Regions from separate parts of the Klebsiella sp. F11 genome, predicted to be linked through region 1. Evidence: predicted binding sites of a transcription regulator. Region 1 holds the regulator's gene; each other region holds the start of a gene.
What was found. Region 1 encodes PurR, which represses purine synthesis genes. Its sites were predicted from a motif close to CANGCAAACGTTTGCNTG; they were not measured.

Region 1 (10,032 bases):
TATCCCGACCATCATCGACCTCTACAGCAGCTGGCAGGCGACCGACAACATCCAGCTGCGCCTCAGCGTACAGAACGTCACCAACCGCGATTACGCCGAAGCGCTGAACCGCATGAATCAGAGCGTCGATTACGCCCGGGCGGGGACGTCGGTGAATACCACCGCCCGCGGACGAACCTGGATCTTCGGCGGGGAGATCCGGTTCTGAGTTAAAACCCGGCGCGGGGTAATGCCCCGAGTTTTGTCCCGCGCCCCCACTTTTCATATCAGGAAGAAAACATGAATCGCTCCAACTTAAGAACACGACTGGGATGCCTGCTTATTGCGGCTCTCCTGCCCACTTCGGCGCTGGCCATTGACCCACCGCCGCACGAAACCGCGCGCTTCGCTCTGAAAACCAATTATCTCGAGCAGGCGAATGAAGGGATTTACGAACTGGCTTTTGATAACGCCAATCAGTACGTGTTCGCGGCGGTGACCGATCGCGTGAACCGCGAGGCGAACAGAGGCTATTTATACGCCTTTAACCCGACGTCATTGAAAATTGAACATCGCTACGATATGCCGTACCGGGCGTTTTCCCTGGCGATGAATCTGCCGCAGCACCGGCTCTATATCGGTCATACCCAGTCGGCCTCGCTGCGGATAAGCATGCTGGATACCGCCACCGGCAAGCTGACCAAAACCAGCGACCGGCTCAGCTTTAAAACGCCGAACACCGCTGACTCACGCTTCGAGCACCTGCGTCATATGGTCTACAGCCCGGATGCCAATACGCTGTTCGTGAGCTACAGCAATATGCTGAAGACGGCGCAGGGTACGCAGCCGCAGCACAAGCTGCTGATGCTCGACGGCACGACGCTGGCGCTAAAAGGCGAGGTCAAAGAGGCTTATAAGGGTACGGCCTATGGGCTGACGCTCGATGAAAAAACGCAGAAAATCTACGTTGGCGGCCGGGATTATATCAACGAGATCGACGCGAAAAAGCAGCAGGTGCTGCGCACCATTCCCCTGCAGAATACGCAGCCGCGGCTGCCCAGCGCGCAAAATCTGGCGGTGGACTCCGACTCCGGCAGGATCTTTGTCGTGGCCTTCGACCATGACGACCGCAGCGGCCCCCACGACGGGCTCTATATTTTCGATCTGCGCGACGGCAGGCAGTTGGGCTACGTGCGCACCGGCGCCGGAGCCAACGCGGTAAAGTACAATCCGAAATATAACGAGCTCTACGTCAGCAATTTCACCAGCGGCACCCTCAGCGTTGTCGATGCTACCACCTATGCGGTGACCCGTGAATTCCGCACGCCGATCTATCCAAATCAGATGGCGCTATCGGCGGACGGAGATACCCTGTTCGTCGGTATAAAGGAAGGCTTCAACCGCGACTGGGACCCGGATGTCTTTGTGGAGGGTGCGAAGGAACGTATCCTGCGCATCGATTTGCGCAAATCATAGCCGACCGGCGCGCGGTCGGGGCCAGGCGGCAATGCATTTTTAGCGCGCGATGCCTCTGATTGTATGGGCGGCCTGAAAAGGCCGCCTTTTTACGCTATAGTGCTCCGGTGCCGGAAACGCCTTGTCCGTTTCTGATGCCATTCTGGCCATTTTCAAATACGGCGACCAACAGGCCGTTGTAAAACAGGAGTATACAAACATGCGCTTACTTCACACCATGCTGCGCGTTGGCGATCTGCAGCGTTCTATCGAGTTTTACACCAACGTGCTCGGCATGAAGCTGCTGCGTACCAGCGAAAACACCGAATATAAATACTCGCTGGCCTTCGTTGGCTACGGCGAGGAGAGCGATACCGCGGTTATCGAGCTGACCTACAACTGGGGCGTAGACAAATACGATCTCGGCAGCGCCTACGGCCATATCGCCCTGAGCGTGGATAATGCGGCAGAAGCCTGCGAGCGTATTCGCCAGAACGGCGGTAACGTCACTCGCGAAGCCGGTCCGGTTAAAGGCGGCACCACGGTTATCGCCTTCGTTGAAGATCCGGACGGCTACAAAATCGAACTGATCGAAGAGAAAGACGCCGGAAAAGGCCTCGGCCACTAACGGCAGCGGGCGCCCGTCGGCGCCCGCTGTTTTATCCCCTGACTGCTGCAAGGCGCGGCAAAATTTGCCATAATGCGCGCTACTTTTTTCCAGTAAAGAGAATCTGATGTCCGAGAACGTTCAACTTAATGGTCTGTGCGACCGTTTTCGCGGTTTTTATCCGGTGGTTATCGATGTAGAAACCGCCGGGTTCAATGCCAAAACCGACGCCCTGCTTGAGATCGCCGCCATTACCTTGAAAATGGATCAGCAGGGCTGGTTGATGCCGGACGAAACGCTGCATTTTCATGTTGAACCTTTCGAGGGTGCGAACCTGCAGCCCGAAGCGCTGGCCTTTAACGGTATTAACCCTAATGACCCTGAACGCGGCGCGGTGAGCGAGTACGACGCGCTGCACGCGATTTTCAAAATGGTCCGCAAGGGGATGAAGGATAGCGATTGCAATCGCGCCATTATGGTGGCGCACAACGCCACTTTCGATCTCAGCTTTACCATGGCCGCCGCCGAGCGCGCCGGGCTGAAACGCAATCCGTTCCACCCGTTCGTCACCTTTGATACCGCCGCCCTGAGCGGGCTGGCGCTCGGTCAAACCGTGCTCTCGAAAGCCTGTCTTGCCGCCGGTATGGAGTTTGATGGCAGCAAGGCGCACTCCGCGCTGTATGATACCGACCAGACTGCCAGGCTGTTCTGCGAGATAGTCAACCGCTGGAAGCGTCTTGGCGGCTGGCCGCTACCGCAGCCAGAGGCGGAATAAGAGACAAAAAAAAGCGACTTCCGATGAAGTCGCTTTTTTGCTGGCAGCAGAATTACTCTGCTTTCGGCTCGTCGGCCTTGTACTTCGCCGCCGTTTCTTTGATCAGCTGCTGGAGTTCACCGCGCTGATACATTTCAATCACGATGTCGCAACCGCCAACCAGCTCGCCGTCAACCCACAGCTGCGGGAAGGTTGGCCAGTTTGCATACTTCGGCAGCTCCGCGCGGATGTCCGGATTCTGCAGGATATCAACGTAGGCAAAGCGTTCGCCGCACGCGGAGAGCGCCTGCACGGTCTGAGCGGAAAAGCCGCAGCTTGGCAGTTTCGGCGATCCTTTCATGTACAGCAGGATCGGGTTTTCAGCGATTTGACGTTCGATTTTTTCTACAGTCGTGCTCATTGTCATGCTTCCTTAACTTCTATACGGCAGTAATTTGTCATTGTAGCGTCCTGAACGCAGGTCGGATAATAACATTTTGTTCACTCACTCTATTTTATCTTCTGTAGACTGAAGTTGCCTTAAAAATATTACTTCATCAGCCAGCGCGCCGTCCTGCCGCGCACTTTCTGTACAAGGCGGTCAATGTCTGGCATATTTTTTTGCAATTGTTAATCAAACGACGTTTTAGATACAAAAGAGTATTAACTTTCAGGGTTTTTATGCATTAGAATCGTTGGGTTTTGTCATTCATGGTCAGGCATGTGTACATGTCTGTAATTAATCAGGGGAGTGCTCGGTGGCGCGGCTAAACAAAATCGCGATTTCGCTCTGCGCATTACTGTTTACATCTATCTCATTTACACCGCTGGCGCATGCTTCAGGGCATACGCACGCCTCCGCCGCGTCAAAAGCGCATCAGGTAAAGGGCTCCAGCGAACGCAAGAAAAAAGCCTCCGGTCAGAAAACAAAATCCAGCGCCAAAACCTCCAGCAAGAAAGCATCAACCTCCTCCCGCGCCAAACACCCTACCCGCACCACCGCCTCCAGCCAAACGGCCTTAAACCGTCAGGCCGCCGGCGGAACCAAAAAGTGCGTGTTGCGCAAAGGCTATAAAAAGCAGTGCGCGACCTCGGCTACTGCCAGTATCGAGCCGACGCGGGCGATGGCCAGCGTGAAGCAGAAGTGCGTCGTACGTAAAGGCTACAAAAAGCGCTGCAAGCCGGTTGCCGAAGAAGAAGTGCCGCTGACGCTTGCCGATGCGCATAAGGTGCGGGTGCAAAAAGCGCAAAGCACCGCGATGTCGAAGCTGATGGACCAAATTGGTAAGCCCTATCGCTGGGGCGGCACCTCGCCGCGCACCGGCTTTGACTGCAGCGGGCTGGTCTATTACGCCTATAAAGACCTGGTGAAAATTCATATCCCGCGCACGGCGAACGAGATGTACCACCTGCGCGATGCCCGCCCGGTCGACCGCGGCGAGCTGCAGAGCGGCGATCTGGTCTTCTTCCGCACCCGCGGCCGCGGCACGGCGGATCACGTCGGCGTGTACGTTGGTAACGGCAAATTTATCCAGTCGCCGCGTACCGGACGCGATATTCAGATTACCTCGTTAAGCGAAGATTACTGGGTTCGCCACTACGTTGGCGCCCGCCGCGTGATGACGCCTAAAACCATCCGCTAGCGCCCCCTGCCGCGCCTGCGGCAGGTTAACTCTCTCTTTTGCCACATCTTTTAATTTGCTACTATCTCCCTGTGCATGATGTGGTTATTGCACGCATTAATATAATAAGGAGAGTAGCAATGTCGTTCGAATTACCTGCATTACCATATGCAAAAGACGCCCTGGCGCCGCACATTTCCGCTGAAACTCTGGAATACCATTACGGTAAGCATCACCAGGCCTACGTCACCAACCTCAACAACCTGATCAAGGGCACCGCTTTTGCAGATCTGTCTTTAGAAGAGATCGTTCGTTCTTCCGAAGGCGGCGTCTTTAACAACGCCGCCCAGGTCTGGAACCACACCTTCTACTGGAACTGTCTCGCGCCGAACGCCGGCGGCGAGCCGGAAGGCGAACTGGCGGCAGCTATCGCCAAAGCCTTCGGTAGCTTCGCCGATTTTAAAGCGCAGTTCACCGATGCGGCGGCAAAAAACTTCGGCGCCGGCTGGACGTGGCTGGTCAAAAATGGCGACGGCAGTATGGCGATTGTCTCGACCAGCAACGCCGGTACGCCGCTCACCGGCAGCGCTACGCCGCTGCTGACCGTGGATGTCTGGGAACATGCTTATTACATTGACTACCGTAACGCCCGTCCGAACTATCTGGAGCACTTCTGGGCGCTGGTAAACTGGAAGTTTGTCGCGGCTAATCTGGCGGCATAAAACGGTACCGCAGAAGGGTTTCCCCTTCTGCGGTAACAACTAGCTGCTGGCTAAGGCCTCTTCCGGCCGCGAACGACTGCTGAACAGCACCAGCATCAGCGCCACCCCGGCGATGATCGCGCCCATCACCGGAACAAATGCGTAGCCCAGGCCGCCGGAAATTACCGCCCCGCCGGCCGCCGCGCCCAGCGCATTGCCGAGGTTAAACGCCCCGATATTCACCGAAGAAGAGAGCCCCGGCGCTTCATGAGCCACGCGCATCACGCGCATCTGCAGCGGCGGCACCACGGCGAACGTCGCCGCGCCCCACACTACCATGCTGATGGCCGCGCCAATCTGCGACTGCGCCAGCAGCGGGATCGCCAGCATGATAACCATCAGCAGCAGTAAAAATCCCTTCAGCGTGCCGGAAACCGAGCGGTCGGCAAATTTTCCGCCAAGGTAGTTGCCCAGAGAGAAGCCGACGCCAATCAGCACCAGCATCGCGGTGACGAACAGCGGCGAAGCGTGGGTAATGGTATGCAGCACCGGCGAAATATAGGTATAGAGAGTGAACATCGCCCCGGCCCCGAGCACGGTGGTCAGCAGCGCGGAAAGCACCTGCGGCCGCATCAATACCGCCAGCTCTTCCTTCACATTCGGCCGCTCCCCTGCGCTGCCTTTCGGCAGCGAGAACCACAGGCCGGCCATCGCCACCAGGCCAAGACCCGCCGTGGCGAGGAAGGACATGCGCCAGCCGATGGTTTCACCCAGCCAGGTCGCCGCCGGGACGCCGCCAATATTGGCGATGGTCAGACCCATAAACATGGTTGCCACCGCGCTGGCCTGCTTGTGCTTAGGCACCACGCTCGCGGCCACCACCGAGCCGAGGCCGAAGAAGGCGCCGTGGTTCAGGCTGGTGATAATGCGCGAGAGCAGCAGCGTGGTGTAATCCGGCGCCATTGAAGAGAGGACGTTGCCAAGGGTAAAAATAGCCATCAGGAAAATTAGCGCGCTGCGGCGCGCGCGATGCGACAGCAGCAGCGTCATCAGCGGCGCTCCGACCATCACGCCGATGGCGTAGGCGCTAATCAGCATCCCCGCGGCGGGAATGGATACATCCACGCCTTTCGCGATCACCGGTAGCAATCCCATCGGGGAAAATTCGGTCGTACCGATACCAAACGCCCCAACGGCCAGCGCTAACAGGGGAAAGTTGATTTTCATGCAATGACTCCAGCAAACCGTCCTCAGCGACGGTATCTCATCAGAAGGCAAAAGCATGACATCAATCACAGAAAAACAAAAGTAAACGAAATGGCAAAAGATTTTTGCGAATTTGATAATAATGCGTGGGAATGGGGGAAAGGAGCCTCTCCCCCGCAAGAATTAGTGCAGTACGGCGGTCAGCGCTGCGGCCACGATCAGCCCCAGAACAATAATCGTCGTGGTCAGCGAAAACTTTAAATCTGTATCCATCAATTTTCCCCCTGATTATCCCCACAAGAAAAGTGAGCCTGCTCATTTTTGCACAGTATTGCATAAAAATCTTCTGAGATTTAGGGCGATGCACGTTTTTACTCTTCCCCTTTGCCGCAAGATCGGACAAAATCCCACGCTAATTTGAAAGCGTATCGGCCATTGACCCCTTCCTGTCGTTCTGTGTCGTTTCCCGACGTGATGCAATGTTGAACATTGCGCTCAGGGTGTGTATAGGCAAACGGTTACGTATCGATAATCAGACGATCAGGTCAAGGTCTGGAGAGAGAAGTAATGGCAACAATTAAAGATGTAGCGAAGCGCGCAAACGTTTCCACTACAACAGTGTCACATGTAATTAACAAAACCCGTTTTGTGGCTGAAGAGACGCGCAACGCGGTATGGGCCGCCATCAAAGAGCTGCACTACTCTCCGAGTGCGGTGGCGCGCAGCCTGAAGGTTAATCACACCAAATCGATCGGCCTGCTGGCCACCAGCAGCGAAGCGGCCTATTTTGCCGAGATTATCGAGTCCGTCGAGAAAAGCTGCTTCCAGAAGGGCTACACCCTGATTCTGGGCAACGCGTGGAACGATCCGGAAAAACAGCAGGCCTACCTGTCGATGATGGCGCAAAAGCGCGTCGACGGTCTGCTGGTCATGTGCTCCGAATATCCGCAGTCGGTGCTCTCCATGCTCGAAGAGTACCGCAACATCCCGATGGTGGTGATGGACTGGGGCGAGTCCAAGGCCGACTTTACCGATTCGGTGATCGATAACGCCTTTGAAGGCGGTTACATGGCCGGCCGCTATCTTGTCGAACGCGGCCACCGTGAAATCGGCGTGATCCCGGGTCCGCTGGAGCGCAACACCGGCGCCGGTCGCCTGGCCGGTTTTATGAAAGCGATGGAAGAAGCGCAGATTCGCGTCCCGGAAAGCTGGGTGGTTCAGGGCGACTTCGAGCCTGAGTCCGGCTACCGCGCCATGCAGCAGATCATCAGCCAGCCGCACCGCCCGACCGCCATCTTCTGCGGCGGCGATATCATGGCGATGGGGGCGATTTGCGCAGCCGACGAAATGGGCCTGCGCGTGCCGCAGGATATTTCGCTGATTGGCTATGACAACGTGCGCAACGCCCGCTACTTTAGCCCGGCGCTGACCACCATTCATCAGCCAAAGGACTCTCTCGGCGAAGCCGCATTCAATATGCTGATGGACCGCATCGTTAACAAGCGCGAGGAGTCGCAGTCTATCGAAGTTCACCCGCGCCTGGTCGAGCGCCGCTCGGTGATCGACGGCCCGTTCGTCGACTACCGCCGCTAATCCCGGCGGGGCGCCGCCTATTCCGGCGCCCGCAGCCACTCCCGATTTAACGTTTCGCTGTCGCCAAGATAGTCCAGCAGCCAGGAGAGTGCCGGCGAGATATCGCTCTGCTGCCAGGTCAGACAGCAGGCGGCGTCCGGGAACGGATTTTCCAGCTCCAGCGCCGTCCATTCGCCGCTATCGATCCGCGGGCGGGCGAAGTGCGACGGCACCATGCCGATGCACAGCCCGGCCGACAGGCAGGTTGTCGAGGCGTCCCAGTCCGGCACCACCACCCTCTTCTGATTATCCAGCAGCCACGTCGTGCGCTTCGGCAGCGAGCGGGAGGTATCCTCCCTGACCAGCGACGGCCAGTTGCGCAACGTATCATCGCTCAGCGGACCGCTCATTTTTGCCAGCGGATGGTGGCTGGCCACCACGCAGTGCCAGCTCAGCATGCCCATGTCGCGAAAGGCGTAGCGTCCGCCGACCGGAATCGAGCGGGTCGCGCCGATAGCCAGCTCCACGCGGCCGTCGGCCAGCGCGTCCCAGACGCCGTTAAACACCTCCTGGAAGACAATCAGCTCGACGTCCGGAAAGTGACGATAAAAATCGACAATCATCTGCCGCATACGCGCCGGCTTGACGATATCGTCAACCGCAATCGAGAGCTGCCCGCGCCAGCCGTTGGCGATCTGCTGGCACTGGCGGCGGGTGATCTGCATTTTTTTGATAACAGAACGCCCTTCCTGTAAAAACCACACCCCGGCCGGGGTGAGTTCGACGTCGCGATGACGTCGTTCGAAGAGCGGAACCGCCAGCCACTCTTCGAGCTGACGCACGGTGTAGCTGACCGCAGAAGGGACACGATGCAGCTCCTGAGCCGCAGCGCTAAAGCTGCCGTTGCGGGCAACCGCATCAACCACTTCAAGGGAGTATTCGGACCACATATTCTGCCTGCAAAATTTTTGAACGCATGTAACAAATATTAGCGTTTCACAAGCCAGAATGCACTCCCTACACTCTGCGACATCTTACCTGTATCAGAAGAAAGAGAACTTTATGCAACAACCCGGGAAAGGATTTTTAGTTTGGTTAGCGGGCCTCAGCGTGCTGGGCTTCCTCGCAACCGATATGTATCTGCCGGCGTTTTCGGCTATCCAGCAGGATCTGAATACTTCGGCGGCCTCGGTCAGCGCCAGCCTCAGCGTGTTTCTCGCCGGTTTCGCCGTTGGCCAGCTGTTCTGGGGTCCGGTATCCGATCGCTACGGGCGCAGGCCGGTACTGCTCAGCGGCCTGGCGATCTTCGCCGTCGGCTGCCTTGGCATGCTGTGGGTACGGGACGCGAATCTGATGCTGGCGCTGCGGTTTGTGCAGGCCATCGGCGTCTGCGCGGCGGCGGTCACCTGGCAGGCGATGGTCACCGACTATTATCCCGCCCAGCGTACCAACCGCATATTCGCCACCATCATGCCGCTGGTGGGCCTGTCGCCGGCTCTGGCGCCGCTGCTCGGCAGCTGGCTGCTCGCCCATTTCGACTGGCAGGCTATTTTCGCGACCCTGTTCGCCATCGCCCTGCTGCTGATGCTGCCCGCCTTACGCCTCAAGCCGGTGCGCCGGCCCGGGAGCGATACGCAGAAAAAGCTGACCTTCCTGGCGCTGCTGCGCTCGCGCGAGTATAGCGGCAACGTGCTGATTTATGCCGCCTGCTCCGCCAGCTTTTTCGCCTGGCTGACCGGATCGCCGTTTATTCTACATGACATGGGCTACGGGCCAACCGCCATCGGCCTGAGCTACGTGCCGCAGACTATCGCCTTTTTAATCGGCGGATACGGCTGCCGGGCGGCGCTGCAAAAATGGCAGGGGCAGCAGCTGCTGCCGTGGCTGCTGGTGGTTTTTGCGCTCAGCGTTGCCGCCACCTGGCTGGCTGGTCTGCAGCAGAATGCCTCCATCGTCGCGCTGATGGTCCCCTTCTGCGTGATGGCTATCGTTAACGGCGCCATTTACCCGATTGTCGTTGCCCAGGCGCTGCGCCCGTTCCCTCAGGCGACGGGACGCGCCGCCGCGCTGCAGAATACCCTGCAGCTCGGACTGTGCTTCCTGACCAGCCTGCTGGTCTCCACGCTGATTGCCACG
Region 2 (10,032 bases), 2.1 Mb from region 1:
CTGGATCTCCTGGCTCAGGGTGTAGGCCGGCAGAGAGCACGCGGAGTCGCCGGAGTGAACGCCGGCCTGCTCGATGTGCTCCATAATGCCGCCAATCAGCACCATTTCGCCGTCGCAGATGGCGTCAACGTCGACTTCTACCGCATCGTCAAGGAAGCGGTCCAGCAGCACCGGCGCGTCGTTAGAGACGCTTACCGCGGTCTGGAAGTAGCGGCGCAGGTCGGCTTCGTCATAGACGATTTCCATCGCCCGGCCGCCGAGAACGTAGGACGGACGTACCACCAGCGGGTAGCCAATCTCTTTCGCTTTCTCGACCGCCTGCTCGATAGCCGTCACGGTGGCGTTCGCCGGCTGTTTCAGCTTCAGACGGTCAACCGCCTGCTGGAAACGCTCGCGGTCTTCCGCGCGGTCAATCGCGTCCGGGCTGGTGCCGATAACCGGCACGCCGGCCGATTCCAGCGCGCGCGCCAGCTTTAGCGGAGTCTGGCCGCCGTACTGGACGATCACGCCCTTCGGCTTCTCGATTCGCACGATTTCCAGCACGTCTTCGAGGGTGACCGGCTCAAAGTACAGGCGGTCGGAGGTGTCGTAGTCGGTGGAGACGGTTTCCGGGTTACAGTTAACCATAATGGTTTCGTAACCATCTTCGCGCAGAGCCAGCGAGGCGTGCACGCAGCAGTAGTCGAATTCGATACCCTGGCCGATACGGTTCGGGCCGCCGCCAAGGACCATAATTTTATCGCGGTCAACCGACGGGTTCGCTTCACACTCGTCTTCATAGGTGGAGTACATATAGGCGGTGTCGGTGGCGAACTCCGCCGCGCAGGTATCCACACGCTTGTAGACCGGGTGCAGGTTGTACTGGTCGCGCAGCTTGCGGATCTCCGCTTCGCGAACGCCCGCCAGCTTAGCCAGGCGCGCGTCGGCAAAGCCTTTACGCTTCAGCGTCCGCAGGAAGTCAGCGTCAAGGCCGTTGATGCCGGTCTCTACCACTTTATCTTCCAGGCGCACCAGCTCTTCAATCTGCACCAGGAACCAGCGGTCGATGTTGGTCAGGTTGAAGACGCCGTCAACGGACAGGCCGGCGCGGAAGGCGTCGGCGATGTACCAGATACGCTCGGCGCCCGCGTCTTTCAGCTCGCGGCGAATTTTGGTCAGCGCTTCCGGATCGTCGAGGCTCACTTTCGGGTCAAAGCCGGTGGCGCCCACTTCCAGGCCGCGCAGCGCTTTCTGCAAGGACTCCTGCTGGGTGCGGCCAATCGCCATCACTTCGCCGACCGATTTCATCTGCGTGGTCAGGCGGTCGTTGGCGCCGACGAACTTCTCGAAGTTGAAGCGCGGGATCTTGGTGACAACGTAGTCGATAGAGGGCTCGAACGAGGCCGGGGTACGGCCGCCGGTAATGTCGTTCATCAACTCGTCAAGGGTGTAGCCCACCGCCAGCTTCGCCGCCACTTTGGCAATCGGGAAGCCGGTCGCCTTCGAGGCCAGCGCCGACGAGCGCGATACGCGCGGGTTCATTTCGATAACAATCAGGCGACCGTCTTTCGGGTTCACCGAGAACTGAACGTTGGAACCGCCGGTTTCGACGCCGATTTCGCGCAGCACCGCCATCGAGGCGTTACGCATCACCTGGTACTCTTTATCGGTCAGGGTTTGCGCCGGAGCCACGGTGATGGAGTCGCCGGTATGGATGCCCATGGCATCGAAGTTTTCGATGGAGCAGACGATGATGCAGTTGTCGTTCTTATCGCGCACCACTTCCATCTCGTACTCTTTCCAGCCGATCAGCGATTCATCGATCAGCAGTTCGTTGGTCGGAGAGAGATCCAGGCCGCGGGTACAAATTTCTTCAAACTCTTCGCGGTTATAGGCGATACCGCCGCCGGTGCCGCCCATGGTAAAGGAGGGACGGATGATGCACGGATAGCCGACGTCAGCGGCAACCGCCAGCGCTTCTTCCATGGTGTGCGCGATACCGGAACGGGCGGTGTCGAGGCCGATTTTCTTCATCGCCACGTCGAAGCGACGGCGGTCTTCCGCTTTATCAATCGCGTCGGCGGTGGCGCCAATCATGGTGACGCCAAACTCTTCCAGCACGCCCTGACGTTCCAGCTCCAGCGCGCAGTTCAGCGCGGTCTGGCCGCCCATGGTCGGCAGTACTGCGTCCGGACGCTCTTTTTCGATGATTTTGCGTACCACTTCCCAGTGGATCGGCTCAATATAGGTCGCATCGGCCATTTCCGGGTCTGTCATGATGGTGGCCGGGTTCGAGTTCACCAGAATGACGCGGTAACCCTCTTCGCGCAGGGCTTTACAGGCCTGAGCTCCAGAGTAGTCAAATTCACAAGCCTGGCCGATAACGATCGGGCCAGCGCCAAGAATCAGGATGCTTTTTATGTCTGTACGTTTTGGCATGGCTTTTTTCTCCTGATTATTTCGCGGACTGGCGGTACTGCTCAATTAACTCGATGAAATGGTCGAACAACGGCGCGGCATCGTGCGGGCCTGGGCTCGCTTCCGGGTGCCCCTGGAAGCTGAAAGCCGGCTTATCGGTGCGGTGAATGCCCTGCAGCGTGCCGTCGAACAGGGACTTGTGGGTCACCCGCAGGTTAGCCGGCATGGAGGCTTCGTCTACCGCAAAACCGTGGTTCTGCGCGGTAATCATCACCACGTTATTATCAATATCTTTAACCGGGTGGTTGCCGCCGTGGTGGCCGAACTTCATCTTCACGGTCTTCGCTCCGCTCGCCAGCGCCAGCAGCTGATGGCCGAGGCAGATGCCGAATACCGGAATATCGGTGGTGAGGAATTTCTCAATGGCCTCAATCGCATAGTCGCACGGCGCCGGGTCGCCCGGGCCGTTAGAGAGGAAGATGCCGTCCGGATTCATCTTCAGCACCTCTTCGGCGGGGGTTTTTGCCGGCACCACCGTCAGGCGGCAGCCGCGGTCCACCAGCATGCGCAGGATGTTGCGCTTCGCGCCGAAATCATAGGCCACCACGTGGAACGGCAGCTCGCTTTCCGCCTTCGCTTCCGGCAGGTCGCCCGCCAGAGTCCAACTGCCCTGCGTCCAGCTGTAGGTCTCTGAAGTCGTGACTTCTTTTGCCAGGTCCATGCCATTCAGCCCCGGGAACGCTTTCGCTTTTTCCAGCGCCAGCTGCGCGTCGAGGTTATCGCCAACGATGATGCAGCCGTTCTGCGCGCCTTTTTCACGCAGCAGGCGAGTCAGCTTACGGGTATCGATATCGGCAATTGCCACGATGTTATGGCGCTTGAGGTAAGAAGAGAGATCTTCGGTATTGCGGAAGTTGCTGGCAATCAGCGGCAGGTCGCGAATAACCAGACCCTGAGCATGTACCTGAGAAGACTCTTCATCGGCGGCGTTGGTGCCGACGTTACCGATATGGGGATAAGTAAGAGTGACGATTTGGCGAGAATAGGAAGGATCAGTGAGGATTTCTTGATAACCGGTCATTGAAGTATTGAAAACGACTTCCCCAACCGCCGTGCCCGTTGCCCCGATGGCCCGACCGTGAAACTGGGTTCCGTCTTCCAGAACCAATAGCGCTGACTTAATCAAAACACCCTCCAGAGAATATTCACTCACTTTATTTGCATATTAATGCATCCACGTAGCATGAATCAATGCAAATTTGCTTACCTATGGATTTCTGGCAAACGGCGGCATTCTGGAGAGATGTCGGGGAAAAGTCAACTTAAAGCGCATATTTTTAATATCATTTTACGCAACTTATCCATTAGCTCCGCCTTAGCCGCTAAAAAGATCAACAAACTAGCCTTAGAAAACGCTTGCGCAGCGCCTGGACTGTAAAGAATGACTCATGAGTGCAAAAAAGTAGACCGGATGGTCAAAATTTACATAAAAATAACAGAATGAGACAGGATAAGAGAAGATTATAGCAATCTTAATGAATATGAAATGAAAATACGATAAAAATAAAAAGGGCAATAAAGCATTGCCCTCTGCAATCAATCACTTATTGAATTCCACAACCACATCACGATGGGTAATAAACCTTATAAAGCGTTCAGTTCCAGGACATCACGCATATCGAAAAGTCCACTTTTCTTGCCTTTCAGCCATAATGCCGAGCGAACCGCGCCGTTGGCAAAGGTCATCCGGCTTGACGCTTTATGACTGATCTCAATACGCTCGCCAATATCGGCGAACATCGCCGTATGTTCGCCGACGATATCCCCCGCGCGCACCGTGGCAAAGCCGATCGTCCCCGGCACGCGTTCGCCGGTATAGCCTTCTCGGCTGTAGACCGCGCAATCTTTCAGATCTTTGTTCAGCGCGCCGGCAATCGCCTCGCCCATCGCCAGGGCGGTGCCCGACGGGGCATCCACTTTATGCCGATGGTGCGCTTCAATAATTTCAATATCAGTGTAGTCGCCCATCACCTTCGCCGCCTTTTCCAGCAGCTTGAGCAGGACGTTGACACCGACGCTGAAATTGGCCGCGAAGACGATTGCAATCTCCTGCGCCGCGTCGCGAATGGCCTCTTTTCCCGCATCGTCAAAGCCGGTGGTGCCGATCACCATCCCTTTCCCGTGCTCGCGGCAGAACGCGAGATGGTTCAGCGTCCCTTCCGGGCGGGTGAAATCGATCAGCACGTCAAAATTATCTTTCACCGCCGTCAGACTGCTTTGCACCGTGACGCCCATGTTACCTGCGCCCGCCAGTTCGCCGGCGTCGCTGCCGATCAGGGAGGAGCCATCGCGCTCCAGCGCCGCGCCAAGCGCCACGCCGTCCATCTGCTGTACCGCCTGGATTAACTGGCGTCCCATCCGGCCGCCCGCGCCGGCGATGGCCACGCGGATTTGTGCATCATGCATAGCTATTCTCTTTTGTTAACTTTACGTAAATTGTTTTCAGAGTAACCAGCCCATCGACGGGCCGCTACTCAAAAACGCCGATAATTAGAAATTTATGACAAACCGCGGTCGATATCAGTAAAAACTATATGCTTGTCATCGTGTAAAGGAGAGATATCATTGCGCGAAAGCGCCGCTTCGCCGGCAGATAGCGCACGAAATGCGCCGCTAACGGCCTGATATCGCTGACTCTTCCTGGCGAAATCCGCATGATTCACGGATGACCAGCGCCGGCGGCAGGATAATCCGTTTCGGCGGCTCATCATTACCCTGAATACGGCTATACAGCAGCTCCCCCGCTTTACGGCCGATCTCTTTCGCCGCCACCGATATGGTGGTCAGCGCCGGCTGGACCAGCACGCCACTTTGTAGCCCATATCACAGCTAACGCGCCTTCACGCCAGCGTGTAGCTCACGATCAGTTGGCCCTTTTTCATTTTCACCTGAGTTATCACCACCTCCCCCAGCTCAGCGAGCCTGGCAACGTGGGTTCCGCCGCAGGGATAGGCGGGCAGCGAACCAAACCCCACCCGGCGCAGCCCGTCGCTCACGGAGATATGACGCGCCAGGTTTTCCGCCTGCCAGCCGGCAACTTTTGCCTGCAGCGCGCCGGCCTCCGGCAGGGCCGCGTTAGCGTCTGAAGTGAAGGTAATCCGCCCCTCACCGGGCCAGTGGTGGGCCTTCGTCGGCTGCCAGCCGCACTGCTCTCCTGCCAGACCAATCAGGTGGCCGGCGGAGTGCAGGCGGGCGTGCTCTCGCCGCACGTCGGCGTCAATCCGGATCGTCACCTCCCCCGGGGCCAGCGGCTGCGGGACAAGGTGCAGAATACTGTCGCCAAACGCCGTCACCCCTTCAACGGCGATCTCCGCTATCCAGCCGCGATCCGCCGGCTGCCCGCCGCCCTGCGGATGAAATAGCGTCCGGTCCAGCTCGATTGCGTAGCGGCCATCGGCCTGCGCCAAGCAGCTCACCACCCGCGCGCGCCCTTCGGTGGCATCGCTGGTGTAATAAAGACGTTCGGTCATGGTTGTTCTCCTCTCTTTGCGCACAGTATATTGATAATGCGCGTAGCGATAATCCCGCCATCCATCAATGCACCTTTGCTTAAAGAGCACAAATGAACTTAAACTTACTTCCCGATTTGGCCCTCTTCGTGCAGATCGTCGACCAGGGCAGCTTTTCCGCGGTCGCCCGGCTTGCGGGTACCACGCCCTCGGCGGTCAGCCGCAGCGTCTCGCGCCTTGAACGGGAGATGGGCAGCAAGCTGCTGCATCGTTCCACGCGCAAACTCCGCCTGAGCGATGCCGGCAAGACGGTTTACGCCCATGCGCTGGAGATGCTGGAAGCCGCGCGGCTGGCGATGGATGCTGGCGGCAGCGCCCAGCAGGTGGCGCAGGGTAAGCTGACGCTCAGCGTGCCGAAGGCCGTCGGGCGGTTTGTTATCCATCCGCTGATGACGGAGTTTCTGACCCGCTTTCCGCAGGTTGATGTCTGTCTGCGTCTCGAAGATCGCTATCTGGATCTGATTGATGATGGCATCGACCTGGCGCTGCGCATCACCCATTCTCCTTCGCCGGGGCTGCACGGTAAGCCGCTAATGCCGATCGGCCACGTGATCTGCGCCACCCCGCGCTATTTACAGCAGCACGGCGCGCCGCAAAATCCGCAGGATCTGCGCGCCCATAGCTGTATCAGCCTCGGTGAAACGCCCGCCGATGCGCGCTGGAAATTTCGTCGTGAAGGGAAAACCGAAACCGTTCAGACCCGCGGACGCTACGCCGCCAACCACACAGCCGTGCGGCTGGATGCGGTGAAGCAGAATTTAGGCATTGGCAGCCTGCCGCTGTTCACCGCCCGCGAAGCGCTGGAGCGCGGGGAGATTGTGCAGGTTCTGCCGGAATGGGAGTTTATCAGCAGCTACTCTGGCCAGCTGTGGCTGCTGTGGGCGGGAAATAAGCATATGCCCGCCAGGATGCGGGCCATGATCGACTATCTGAGCGAGAAAATTTACCGCCGCTAGGCGGCCTACGGCGCCAGCGCCAGGACTTCAGCCACCCAGCGCTGGAAGCCCGCCACGTCCAGATCCAGCGCCACGCTGGCGTTCGCCGGCTGGCCAAGCCGGCCTTCGATATCTACGACCGTGGTGCCCGCCGTCCAGGCGCCCTGGGTTTCCACCGCCACAAAGCACGATTTCAGGGTAAACAGCTCGGGGCGAACCAGCCAGGCGATGGCGCACAGGTCGTGCATGCGCAGCCCGCTCTCCATACTGCCGCTGCGGTAGTGGCTGAACAGCGCGTGGAGCATTTTCCCGGTCCTGTTTAGCGTCGGTAGCGTAGCGAGGTACCCCGGCGCCAGCATGGCCTGATTAGTGACATCCAGCCCGCACATCACGATCTCCAGCCCGCTCTGAAACACCTTCGCCGCCGCTTCCGGGTCGATGGCGATATTGAACTCGGCGTTAGGGGTAAAGTTACCGCGCCCGGCGGAGCCGCCCATAATCACCAGCCGGCGAATGTTAAAGCGGCACTCCGGATACTGCGTCAGCAGCAGCGCAATATTGGTCAGCGGGCCAATGGCCACCAGCGTCATCGGCTGCGGGGCGTGCATCAGCGCATCGCGAATGGCCTGAAACGCCGGCTTCTGCAGCGGCTGACCGTCATGCTCGACGAAATCATATCCTTCCATTCCCGATTCGCCGTGGACGGAGGCCGCATCGCGCAGCGGGCGTAGCAGGGGCATCGAGGCGCCCTGAGCCAGCGGAACGTCGGCGTTCCAGAAATGCAGCAGCTGCAGCGCGTTGCGGGTAGTTTTTTCCACCGACACGTTGCCGGCCACCGTGGTCATCAGCTGTAGATCCAGCTCGGGCGCGAACAGCGCGGCGGCGATCGCCGCCGCATCATCAATGCCGGGATCGGTATCAAGAACGATCGGTAAGCGCATAAATTCTCCAAAAAAAATGCCAGACATTAAGTCTGGCATCTTCGCATACTGACGGCGTAAAGAACCTACTCTACTTCACGGACATCAACCCGCAGCTCTTTAGGCACTTCAAAGACAATATTCTCTTCGCGCCCTTCCAGCGGCACCGCTTCGCCGCCGCCCAGCTCCTGCAGGCGAGCGATCACGTTCTGTACCAGAATATCCGGCGCCGATGCGCCAGCGGTCACGCCCACGCATTTAGCCGCTGTGACCCACGACTCCTGGATATCGGCCGCATCATCGATCAGATATGCCGCTTTCCCCATGCGCTGCGCGAGTTCGGCCAGGCGGTTGGAGTTGGAGGAGTTCTTCGACCCCACCACCAGCACCACGTCCGCCTGTTCCGCCAGCGCGCGTACCGCTTCCTGGCGATTGGTGGTGGCGTAGCAAATATCGTCTTTACGCGGCCCGACGATTTTCGGGAAGCGCTCGCGCAGGGCGTCAATGACGTCGGAGGTGTCATCGACGGAGAGCGTGGTCTGAGTCATAAACGACAGCCTGACGTCGTTTTTCACCTCCAGCGTCCAGACGTCGTCCGGCGACTCCACCAGGTACATGCCCCCCTGCGGGTTGCTGTACTGGCCCATCGTCCCCTCGACTTCCGGGTGGCCGGCGTGACCGATCAGAATCGACTCTTCGCCGCGGCGGCTGGCGCGAGCCACTTCCATATGCACCTTGGTCACCAGCGGACAGGTGGCATCGAAAACCGTCAGGTCGCGGTTTTTCGCCTCGTTGCGTACCGCCTGCGAGACGCCGTGAGCGGAGAAAATCAGGATCGCGCCGTCCGGCACTTCACCGATTTGCTCGATAAAAATAGCGCCGCGCTTGCGCAGGCTATCGACCACATAGCGATTATGCACCACTTCATGACGAACATAGATCGGCGCGCCGTACAGCGTCAGCGCGTTTTCGACAATGCTGATAGCGCGGTCAACGCCGGCGCAGAAGCCGCGCGGGTTAGCCAACAGGATCTGCATTTTACTCCTCCAGCGCCGGATCGACTTCCAGCACTTCAATATCAAAATGAACGGTGCGCCCGGCCAGCGGATGGTTGAAATCAACGGTGATAGAGTCGCCGTTAACTTCCCGAATCACGCCGGGCATTTCGCTGCCATCCATTGCGGTAAAGAGCATAATTGCGCCGATTTCCGGCTCGCCCGCATCGATAAATTCGCGGCGGGAGAAGTACTGAATCAGGTCCGGGCTGGGTACGCCAAACGCGGCATCGGGCTCGAGAGAGAAGTTGGTTTTATCCCCCGCCTTCAGCCCCAGCAGGTGCTGCTCAAGCCCCTCGGAGAGCGAAGCATCGCCGAGACGGAACAGCGCCGGCTTGCCGTTATTGCGCGTAGACTCCGCGGTGGAGCCATCATCAAGTTTCAGCGTGAAGTGCACTAGCACCCCGCTGTTGCTCTGTACAGAGTTTGACATGCAGGTTTGCTCTAAGTTGGTTCTGCGTTTCCCCCGCGCGGCGGTGGGGTACGCTTATAATGTAGGCCGGGCCGGCGAAAACGCCACCCGGCAAGAATTACGCGGTTTTCTTCGCAGCGCCGGGCAAAAAGCCTTCCAGCACAATCAGCGCCGCGCCGATACAGATGGCGGTATCGGCCAGGTTGAAGGTGGCGAAATGCCACTCACCGACGTAGAAATCAATCATATCGACGACAAAACCGTGCCACAGCCGGTCGAACAGGTTGCCTAACGCCCCGCCAATAATCAGCGCGTAGGCGATGTTATTCAGCTTCTGCGTCGCCTTCGAGCGGTACATCAGCACCGTCAGAATCACGCAGATGCCGAGGGCGATCCCCGAAAAGAACCAGCGCTGCCAGCCGCCGCTATCGGCGAGGAAGCTAAAAGCGGCGCCGTAGTTGCGCGCATAGTGCAGGTTCAGCGATGGAAACAGCGAAATCGTATCCCCCAGAGCAAAGTTCTGGAGGATCAGGAATTTGCTGCCCAGATCGATAATCAGCACGGCGACGACGACCCACAGCCAGCGTAGCCCGGTTGAACAGACAGATTTACTCATCAGGCAAACTTACGTTGTTCGCCGTCACCGGCGACGTTGCTGACACAGCGACCGCAGATTTCCGCGTGTTCCGCCACCTTACCGACGTCGCTGGTGTAGTGCCAGCAGCGTGGGCACTTATCGCCTTC
Region 3 (10,032 bases), 940 kb from region 1:
ATTAAAAGCAATATCACTCCCACCCGCAAGGCAAGCATTCCTGAGGGTGTATGGACCAAGTGCGACAGCTGCGGCCAGGTATTGTACCGCGCAGAGCTGGAGCGCAACCTGGAGGTTTGCCCTAAGTGCGATCACCATATGCGTATGTCGGCGCGTAATCGCCTGCATAGCCTGTTGGACGAAGGTTCCCTTGTGGAGCTGGGAAGCGAGCTCGAGCCGAAAGATGTGCTGAAGTTCCGCGATTCGAAAAAATACAAAGACCGCCTGGCGTCGGCGCAAAAAGAGACCGGTGAGAAAGACGCGCTGGTGGTCATGAAGGGCACGCTGTACGACATGCCGGTTGTCGCCGCGGCTTTTGAATTCTCCTTTATGGGCGGTTCAATGGGATCGGTGGTGGGCGCGCGCTTCGTTCGTGCCGTTGAGCAGGCGCTGGAAGATGGCTGCCCTCTGGTTTGCTTCTCAGCGTCCGGCGGCGCGCGCATGCAGGAAGCGCTGATGTCGCTAATGCAGATGGCGAAAACGTCCGCCGCGCTGGCGAAAATGCAGGAGCGCGGTTTACCCTATATCTCCGTGCTGACCGACCCGACGATGGGCGGGGTATCGGCGAGCTTTGCGATGCTCGGCGATCTCAACATCGCGGAGCCGAAGGCGCTGATCGGCTTTGCCGGCCCTCGCGTTATCGAACAAACCGTTCGCGAAAAGCTGCCGCCGGGATTCCAGCGCAGCGAGTTCCTGATTGAAAAAGGGGCGATCGACATGATCGTCCGTCGCCCTGAAATGCGCCTGAAGCTGGCCAGCATTCTGGCGAAGCTGATGAATCTTCCGACGCCGTGCCCGGAAGTGTCGCTCGAAGGCGACGCGGTGCCGCCGGTACCGGATCAGGAACCAGAGGCCTGATAGTGCAGAGGGCAGGCCTGACGGTGCTGCCCTTTTTTATATTCGAATAGCTACGCGACATCATCCTGATCTGACCGCATCGCGGCACGCTGAAGGATGAGCGTATTTACCGTTAACGCTTGCGGACATCATGGAAAAAGAACCTATTCCTCAGGCCACGTCGCCCCTGGCTACGTGGCTTTCTTATCTGGAGCATCTGCACAGCAAAACTATCGATCTCGGGCTGACGCGCGTGAACGAAGTTGCCGGGCGGATGGCGGTTGTGAAACCCGCACCGTTCGTATTTACGGTGGCGGGAACCAACGGTAAGGGGACCACCTGCCGTACCCTGGAGTCGGTGCTGATGGCGGCGGGCTATCGGGTCGGCGTCTACAGTTCACCGCATCTGGTGCGTTATACCGAACGCGTTCGCGTGCAGGGAGAGGAGCTGCCGGAAGCGGCGCATACCGCCTCTTTCGCCGAAATCGAAGCCGCGCGCGGCGAAATATCCCTGAGCTATTTTGAGTTCGGTACGCTCTCGGCGCTGTGGCTGTTTAAGCAGGCGCAGCTGGATGTCGTTATCCTTGAGGTGGGGCTTGGCGGCCGCCTTGATGCGACAAATATCGTTGATGCCGACGTGGCGGTGGTGACCAGCATCGCGCTCGATCATACCGACTGGCTGGGGCCGGATCGCGAAAGCATCGGCCGCGAAAAGGCCGGTATTTTCCGCTCAGGCCGGCCGGCTATCGTCGGGGAACCGGATATGCCTTCTACCATTGCCGACGTTGCGGCGGAAAAGGGCGCGCTGCTGCGGCGTCGTGACCTTGACTGGCGCTATGCTGTCGGCGAGCAGGCGTGGGATTTCAGCGACGAGCAGGGGACGCTGGCCGGGCTGCCGCTGCCTCAGGTGCCGATGCCGAATGCGGCTACGGCGCTGGCCGCCCTGCGCGCCAGCGGGCTGATGGTGAGCGAACGGGCGATCCGCGACGGCATTAAGCAGGCGATGCTGCCCGGGCGTTTCCAGATAATTGGCGAGGAGCCGCGGGTGATCCTCGACGTTGCCCATAATCCGCACGCGGCGGCGTATCTGGCCGGGCGTCTCAAAAGCCTGCCGAAAACGGGGCGCGTGCTGGCGGTTATTGGTATGCTGCATGATAAGGATATTGCCGGTACGCTGGCAAACCTGATGGCGGAAGTTGATTGCTGGTACTGCGCGCCGCTGGAAGGGCCGCGCGGGGCAACGGCGGAACAGCTGCTGGAGCATTTGCGTACGGGGAGAGCCTACGCGGACGTCGCTCAAGCATGGCATGCGGCCATGGCCGATGCCGGACCGGAAGATACGGTGCTGGTGTGCGGTTCATTCCACACCGTGGCGCACGTAATGGAAGAAATAGACGCGGGGAGAATCGGTGGCGAGTAAGTTTCAGAACCGTTTAGTCGGGACGATTGTGCTGGTGGCGCTGGGGGTCATTATCCTTCCGGGGCTGCTTGACGGTCAGAAAAAACACTATCAGGATGAGTTTGCGGCGATCCCGCTGGTGCCGAAACCGGGCGATCGCGATGAGCCTGACATGCTGCCGGCGGCAACTCAGGCCCTGCCTGCCCAGCCTCCGGAAGGGGCGGCGGAAGAGGTGAGGGCCGGGAATGCGGCGGCGCCGTCGTTGGATCCGTCGCGCATCCCGGTAAACAGTAACAGCTTCGATGATGTTCAGGAGCCGGTTGTCGCGCCCAAGCCGCAGCCAAAACCTCAGGTTCAGCCGAAGCCGCAACCGCAGCCGCAGCCTAAGCCGGTCGATAAGCCGCAGCCGCCGCAGCAGCAGACCGCCGCCCAGACGCCGGCGCCGAAGCCTGCGGAAATTCCTGCGCCAACCGGCAGAGCCTACGTGGTGCAGCTGGGCGCGCTGAAGAATGCGGACAAGGTCAACGAAATCGTTGGTAAGCTGCGCGCCTCCGGGTTCAAGGTTTACACGTCGCCTTCGACGCCGGTGCAGGGGAAAATCACCCGCATTCTGGTTGGCCCTGATGCCTCGAAAGATAAGCTGAAAGGCCAGCTTGGCGATCTGAAGCAGCTGTCAGGTCTGAGCGGCGTGGTAATGGGATATAGTCCAAACTAGCCTTGCTATTCAGCCTGATAGCGTTGCAGAACGCCGATGCAGATGCCGGGTCAGGAGGCGATTGCTCTTGTGCAGTCAGGCGCGATCGGGTGAGCGAGTCGTCGGGCCCGCTAACCCGCTCACCGTCAGCGAGTGAGGGGCTGAATCCCTTACCTGACGGGCCCTGCAGAGGCAAAAGGCAGAATGGCGTTGAATGTTTTTTCAGCGCCATTTTTATTTCTGTAGGGCACGGAAATCCCTACGCAAACGTTTTCTTTTTCTGTTAGAATGCGCCCCGAACCGGACGACAGGGCGTAAAATCGTAGGATGCATATGGTCTGGATTGATTACGCCATTATTGCGGTGATTGGTTTTTCCTGTCTGGTAAGCCTGATCCGCGGCTTTGTTCGTGAAGCGTTATCGCTGGTAACCTGGGGATGTGCTTTCTTTGTTGCCAGTCATTACTACACTTACCTGGCTGTCTGGTTCACGGGCTTTGAAGACGAAATGGTCCGCAATGGGATTGCTATCGCGATACTGTTTATCGCAACGCTTATCGTCGGCGCTATCGTTAACTACGTGATTAGCGCACTGGTAGAGAAAACGGGCCTGTCGGGTACCGACAGGGTGTTAGGGATCTGTTTTGGCGCCCTTCGCGGCGTGCTGATTGTCTCGGCGATCCTGTTCTTTCTCGATAGTTTTACCGGTATGGCGAAGAGTGAAGACTGGCAAAAGTCGGAGCTTATCCCGCAGCTCAGTTTCGTTATCAGATGGTTTTTTGACTATCTGCAGAGCTCGTCAAGTTTCTTGCCCAAAGCATAAGCGTTGGGACGTAGCTGAACGAGGAAAAGACGTATGTGCGGTATTGTCGGTATCGCCGGTGTTATGCCGGTAAACCAGTCGATTTATGACGCGTTAACGGTGCTTCAGCATCGTGGCCAGGATGCCGCAGGCATCATCACCATTGATGCAAATAATTGCTTCCGCTTGCGTAAGGCAAACGGGATGGTGAGCGATATTTTTGAGGCTCGCCACATGCAGCGTATGCAGGGCAACATGGGGATCGGCCACGTCCGTTACCCAACGGCCGGCAGCTCCAGCGCCTCCGAGGCTCAGCCTTTCTACGTTAACTCGCCGTATGGCATTACGTTGGCGCATAACGGTAACCTGACCAACGCTCACGAGCTGCGTAAAAAGCTGTTTGAAGAGAAACGCCGCCACATCAACACCACCTCCGATTCTGAAATTCTGCTCAATATTTTCGCCAGCGAGCTGGATAACTTCCGCCATTACCCGCTGGAAGCCGACAATATCTTTGCGGCAATTGCGGCGACCAATCGGCAGATTCGCGGCGCCTACGCCTGCGTGGCGATGATTATCGGCCACGGTATGGTTGCGTTTCGCGACCCGAACGGTATTCGCCCGCTGGTGCTGGGCAAGCGCGACGTCGGTGACGGCCGCACTGAGTACATGGTGGCTTCCGAAAGCGTGGCGCTGGATACGCTGGGCTTCGAGTTCCTGCGCGACGTTGCGCCGGGAGAAGCGGTGTACATCACCGAAAAAGGCCAGCTATTTACCCGCCAGTGCGCGGAGAACCCGGTGAGCAACCCGTGCCTGTTTGAGTACGTCTACTTTGCCCGTCCGGACTCCTTCATCGATAAGATCTCCGTCTACAGCGCGCGCGTGAATATGGGGACCAAGCTGGGCGAGAAGATTGCCCGCGAGTGGGAAGATCTGGACATTGACGTGGTCATCCCGATTCCGGAAACCTCCTGCGACATCGCTCTGGAAATTGCCCGTATTCTCGATAAGCCTTACCGTCAGGGCTTCGTCAAAAACCGCTACGTCGGCCGTACATTTATCATGCCGGGCCAGCAGCTGCGCCGTAAATCAGTACGCCGTAAGCTCAACGCCAACCGCGCCGAGTTCCGCGATAAAAACGTCCTGCTGGTCGATGACTCCATCGTCCGCGGCACCACCTCGGAGCAGATTATCGAGATGGCGCGTGAAGCGGGTGCGAAGAAGGTCTATCTGGCCTCCGCGGCGCCGGAGATTCGCTTCCCGAACGTCTACGGCATCGATATGCCGACGGCCACCGAGCTGATTGCCCACGGTCGTGAAGTGGACGAAATTCGGCAGATCATCGGCGCCGACGGCTTAATCTTCCAGGATCTGAACGATCTGATCGACGCCGTACGCGCTGAGAACCCGGATATTCAGCAGTTTGAATGTTCGGTATTTAACGGCGTGTACGTCACTAAGGATGTCGATCAGCGGTACCTTGATTATCTCGACTCCCTGCGTAACGACGACGCCAAAGCGGTGCAGCGTCAGAACGAAGTGGAAAACTTAGAGATGCACAACGAAGGCTAAGCCACGCCTTTGTAGCCAAAGCCCGCGGTCTGCAGACGGCGGGCTTTTTGTTTTCCGCAACCCGGTTCGCTGGCCGCCGGGCTTGCGTCCGGTGCTATAATCCGGCAAAGTCTGCGACACCAGGCACAAGGGGCAATCATCGTGAAACGACTTATCATTGGAATTTCTGGCGCCAGCGGTGCCGTTTACGGCGTGCGGCTGCTCCAGGTATTGCGCGATGTCGCGGATGTTGAAACCCATCTGATCATGAGCCCGGCAGCGCGGCAGACTCTGGCCCTGGAAACCGACTACGCGCTGCGTGAAGTTCAGGGGCTGGCTGACGTGGTCCACGATGCCCGCGATATCGCCGCCAGCATCTCTTCCGGCTCGTTTAAAACGGACGGGATGGCGATATTGCCCTGCTCGGTGAAAACGCTTTCAGGTATTGTTCATAGCTACACCGATAGCCTGATGACCCGGGCGGCGGACGTGGTGCTGAAGGAGCGTCGTCCGCTGGTGCTCTGCGTGCGCGAAACGCCGTTCCACCTCGGGCACCTGCGTCTGCTGGTCCAGGCGGCGGAAATGGGCGCGGTTATCATGCCGCCGGTTCCGGCCTTCTACCATCGTCCGCAAACCCTGGACGACGTTATCAACCAGACGGTCAATCGCGTGATCGATCAGTTCGATATTACTCTGCCGCAGGACCTGTTCGCCCGCTGGCAGGGGGCATAGGCGCGCGCTAAAATAGTGCGCTTTATGATTCTTTGCGCCCCGATGGTGCAATTTTGTCGCCCCGATCAAATCCTCAACATTTAATTTGTTTTTTTGCGCTTCGACGCTGCGGTTTCTCCGTTAATGCTGGTATCTTCCCTTTCAAGACAATTCTGCAACTTTATATTAACAAATTTAACGCTGTTTCCGGCACGCACTGAGAAAATGGCACAAAAACTGCAGGATACGTCGGTACTACACACAACTAACAATGCACCGCATAACAACATCACGACACTTAAGGGTATTGTATGAAGAAGACGATTCTGGCCCTCTCTTTAATTATGGGAATTAGCAGTGCTTCCAGCGTCTTTGCAGCGCTGCCGCAAAGCATCCGCATCGGCACCGATGCCACCTACGCGCCGTTCTCCTCGAAGGATGCCAAAGGTGATTTCGTCGGCTTTGACATCGATTTGGGTAACGAACTCTGTTCGCGTATCAAGGTAAAATGTACCTGGGTTGGCAGTGACTTTGATTCACTGATCCCGTCGTTGAAGGCGAAGAAAATTGACGCCATCATCTCTTCATTATCGATTACCGAAAAGCGTCAGCAGGAGATTGCCTTCTCTGACAAACTTTATGCCGCAGATTCCCGCCTGATTGCGCCGAAAGGCTCCACCATCCAGCCGACGCTGGAGTCGCTGAAAGGCAAACACGTCGGCGTGCTGCAGGGCTCCACTCAGGAGTCTTACGGCAACGAACGCTGGCGCAGTAAAGGCGTTGACGTCGTGGCCTACCAGAACCAGGACCTGATTTACTCTGACCTCGCCGCCGGTCGCCTCGACGCCGCGCTGCAGGATGAAGTGGCCGCCAGCGAAGGGTTCCTCAAACAGCCTGCCGGCAAAGATTTCGCCTTTGCTGGTCCTTCCGTAAAAGACAAACAGTTCTTCGGCGATGGCACCGGCATTGGCCTGCGCAAGACGGACGGCGAGCTGAAAGCCGCCTTCGACAAAGCGTTGGGTGAAATGCGTAAAGACGGTACCTACGACAAGATGGCGAAGAAGTACTTCGACTTTAACGTTTACGGTGACTAAGCGCACGACTGGCCCGGGATACCGGGCCTTTTAGATTTGTCATGGCTACCGATGCCCCTTATTGGTGCATCGGTCGTCTCGCGGTCTCATTTTGGTGCAATAATTGCATAGTTAAGCGTTTCTGATGCGAAAAAATTTGCTCCCTGGCGCAGAATGTTTTGCCTTATCGGGGAGAAAAGTGGCACGATAACTGGCGTAAGTACTTCTAATAAACCCATTAGAATGACAGTTTGTTGAGGATAGTTATGAAAAAACTGGCGTTGTCTCTTTCTTTAGCGCTGGCCCTTTCCAGCGTTTCCACGGTATTCGCAGCAGTTCCGCAAAAGGTTCGTATTGGTACAGATCCCACTTATGCCCCGTTTGAATCGAAAAATGCGCAGGGTGAGTTGATTGGTTTTGACATCGATCTGGCCAAAGAGCTGTGTAAGCGCATCAATACGCAATGTACCTTCGTTGAGAACCCGCTGGATGCGCTGATCCCATCTTTAAAAGCGAAGAAAATCGATGCGATTATGTCTTCGCTTTCTATTACTGAAAAACGCCAGCAGGAAATTGCCTTCACCTACAAACTGTATGCCGCCGACTCCCGCCTGGTGGTGAAAAAGGGCAGCGATATCACGCCGGATCTCAGCCGCCTGAAAGGCAAGCGTATCGGCGTGCTGCAGGGCACAACCCAGGAAACGTACGGTAACGAACACTGGGCGCCAAAAGGGATTGAGATTGTCTCCTATCAGGGGCAGGACAATATCTATTCCGACCTGACCGCCGGGCGTATTGACGCCGCGTTCCAGGATGAAGTGGCCGCTAGCGAAGGCTTCCTCAAGCAGCCGGTAGGAAAAGATTATCAGTTCGGCGGCCCGTCCATTAAGGACGAGAAGCTGTTTGGCGTCGGCACCGGCATGGGGCTGCGCAAAGAGGACAACGAGCTGCGTGAAGCGCTGAATAAAGCCTTCGCGGAAATGCGCAAAGATGGCACCTACGACAAGCTGGCGAAAAAATATTTCGATTTTAACGTGTACGGCGACTAACCATCACGCGTACGCCACCGCGCGTATTTTCGCGCGCGGTGGTCGATGATAGACAGGGCAGACAGCATGCTGTACGGGTTTTCACAGGTAATATTGCAGGGCGCTCTTGTCACGCTGGAGCTGGCCCTTAGTTCGGTTGTGCTGGCGGTCCTGATTGGTCTGGCCGGCGCCGGCGCCAAGCTATCGAGCAATCGACCGCTGGCGCTGGTATTTGAAGGGTACACCACCTTAATTCGTGGCGTACCGGATCTGGTGCTGATGCTGCTGATTTTCTACGGGCTGCAGATCGCGCTGAACACGCTCACCGATGCGCTGGGTATGTCGCAGTTTGATATCGACCCGATGATTGCGGGTATCATCACTCTCGGCTTTATCTACGGCGCGTACTTTACGGAAACCTTCCGTGGCGCTTTCCTCGCGGTCCCGAAGGGGCATATCGAAGCGGCGACCGCCTTTGGTTTCAGCGGCGGCCAGACCTTCCGGCGCATTCTGTTCCCGGCGATGATGCGCTATGCGCTGCCGGGGATCGGCAACAACTGGCAGGTTATCCTGAAAGCCACGGCGCTGGTTTCGCTGCTCGGGCTGGAGGATGTGGTTAAAGCGACGCAGCTGGCGGGGAAAAGTACCTGGCAGCCGTTCTATTTTGCCATCGTCTGCGGCCTGATTTATCTCGTATTTACAACGATTTCCAATGGTGTGCTGCTGCTGCTTGAACGCCGTTATACCGTGGGCGTGAAGAGGGCTGATCTGTGATTGAGATTATTCAGGAGTACTGGAAATCCCTGCTGTGGAGCGACGGCTACCGCTTTACCGGCGTTGCCATTACGCTGTGGCTGTTAATCTCCTCGGTGGTGATGGGCGGCGTGCTGGCGATTTTTCTCGCTATCGGGCGCGTCTCCAGCAATAAGTACATTCAGTTCCCGATCTGGCTTTTTACCTATATTTTCCGCGGTACGCCGCTCTACGTGCAGCTGCTGGTGTTTTACTCCGGTATGTACACGCTGGAAATTGTCAAAGGCACCGAGCTGCTGAACGCCTTTTTCCGCAGCGGCCTGAACTGTACGGTGCTGGCGCTGACGCTGAATACCTGCGCCTATACGACGGAGATTTTTGCCGGGGCGATTTGTTCGGTCCCCTCCGGGGAGATTGAGGCTGCGCGGGCGTATGGTTTTTCATCGGTCAAGCTGTATCGCTGCATTATCCTTCCCTCCGCGCTGCGCATCGCTCTGCCGGCGTACAGTAATGAAGTGATCCTGATGCTGCACTCCACCGCGCTGGCCTTTACCGCCACGGTGCCGGATCTGCTGAAAATTGCTCGTGATATTAACTCGGCGACCTATCAGCCGTTTACCGCCTTCGGCATTGCCGCGGTGCTGTACTTAATTATCTCGTATGTGCTGATTAGCCTGTTCCGCAAGGCGGAAAAGCGCTGGCTGCAGCATATAAAACCTTCTTCGACGCACTGAGAACGCCATGTCCGACAATAAATTAAACGTTATCGATCTCCATAAACGTTACGGCGAGCATGAGGTACTGAAAGGTGTCTCGATGCGGGCAGAAGCCGGGGACGTTATCAGCATCATCGGCTCATCGGGTTCCGGTAAAAGTACCTTTTTGCGCTGTATTAACTTTCTTGAGAAACCGAGCGAAGGCACGATTGTCGTGAGCGGGCAGAATATTGGCCTGGTTCGCGACAAGGATGGCCAGCTCAAGGTGGCAGATAAAAATCAACTGCGCCTGCTGCGCACCCGTCTGACGATGGTATTCCAGCACTTCAACCTGTGGAGCCATATGACGGTGCTGGAAAACGTCATGGAAGCGCCCATTCAGGTGCTGGGGTTAAGCAAGCAGGAAGCGCGGGTACGGGCAGAAAAGTAC

Region 2: carA (glutamine-hydrolyzing carbamoyl-phosphate synthase small subunit) is a predicted target of PurR. The motif match lies at 3,675-3,692, and genes of this name have one in related genera.
Region 3: cvpA (colicin V production protein) is a predicted target of PurR. The motif match lies at 3,230-3,247, and genes of this name have one in related genera.

The regions. Positions count from the first base shown of each region.
Region 1 is NZ_CM160060.1:2,582,473-2,592,504, reverse strand. It holds gene AC1M2H_RS12900 (TonB-dependent receptor domain-containing protein) at 1-208, shown strand, start outside; gene AC1M2H_RS12895 (YncE family protein) at 280-1,455, shown strand; gene gloA (lactoylglutathione lyase) at 1,655-2,062, shown strand; gene rnt (ribonuclease T) at 2,169-2,816, shown strand; gene AC1M2H_RS12880 (Grx4 family monothiol glutaredoxin) at 2,869-3,216, opposite strand; gene AC1M2H_RS12875 (C40 family peptidase) at 3,554-4,438, shown strand; gene sodB (superoxide dismutase [Fe]) at 4,558-5,139, shown strand; gene AC1M2H_RS12865 (MFS transporter) at 5,179-6,345, opposite strand; gene cydH (cytochrome bd-I oxidase subunit CydH) at 6,508-6,597, opposite strand; gene purR (HTH-type transcriptional repressor PurR) at 6,892-7,917, shown strand; gene punR (DNA-binding transcriptional activator PunR) at 7,935-8,846, opposite strand; gene punC (purine nucleoside transporter PunC) at 8,959-10,032, shown strand, end outside.
Region 2 is NZ_CM160060.1:4,708,755-4,718,786, forward strand. It holds gene carB (carbamoyl-phosphate synthase large subunit) at 1-2,418, opposite strand, end outside; gene carA (glutamine-hydrolyzing carbamoyl-phosphate synthase small subunit) at 2,435-3,583, opposite strand; gene dapB (4-hydroxy-tetrahydrodipicolinate reductase) at 4,042-4,863, opposite strand; partial or broken gene AC1M2H_RS23155 (substrate-binding domain-containing protein) at 5,071-5,262, opposite strand; gene AC1M2H_RS23160 (alanyl-tRNA editing protein) at 5,298-5,927, opposite strand; gene AC1M2H_RS23165 (LysR family transcriptional regulator) at 6,020-6,922, shown strand; gene rihC (ribonucleoside hydrolase RihC) at 6,928-7,842, opposite strand; gene ispH (4-hydroxy-3-methylbut-2-enyl diphosphate reductase) at 7,908-8,858, opposite strand; gene fkpB (FKBP-type peptidyl-prolyl cis-trans isomerase) at 8,860-9,309, opposite strand; gene lspA (signal peptidase II) at 9,407-9,904, opposite strand; gene ileS (isoleucine--tRNA ligase) at 9,904-10,032, opposite strand, start outside.
Region 3 is NZ_CM160060.1:1,643,017-1,653,048, forward strand. It holds gene accD (acetyl-CoA carboxylase, carboxyltransferase subunit beta) at 1-897, shown strand, start outside; gene folC (bifunctional tetrahydrofolate synthase/dihydrofolate synthase) at 1,028-2,296, shown strand; gene dedD (cell division protein DedD) at 2,286-2,990, shown strand; gene cvpA (colicin V production protein) at 3,303-3,791, shown strand; gene purF (amidophosphoribosyltransferase) at 3,825-5,342, shown strand; gene AC1M2H_RS08320 (UbiX family flavin prenyltransferase) at 5,484-6,053, shown strand; gene AC1M2H_RS08325 (hypothetical protein) at 6,134-6,322, opposite strand; gene argT (lysine/arginine/ornithine ABC transporter substrate-binding protein ArgT) at 6,344-7,126, shown strand; gene hisJ (histidine ABC transporter substrate-binding protein HisJ) at 7,372-8,154, shown strand; gene AC1M2H_RS08340 (histidine ABC transporter permease HisQ) at 8,221-8,907, shown strand; gene AC1M2H_RS08345 (ABC transporter permease) at 8,904-9,620, shown strand; gene hisP (histidine ABC transporter ATP-binding protein HisP) at 9,628-10,032, shown strand, end outside.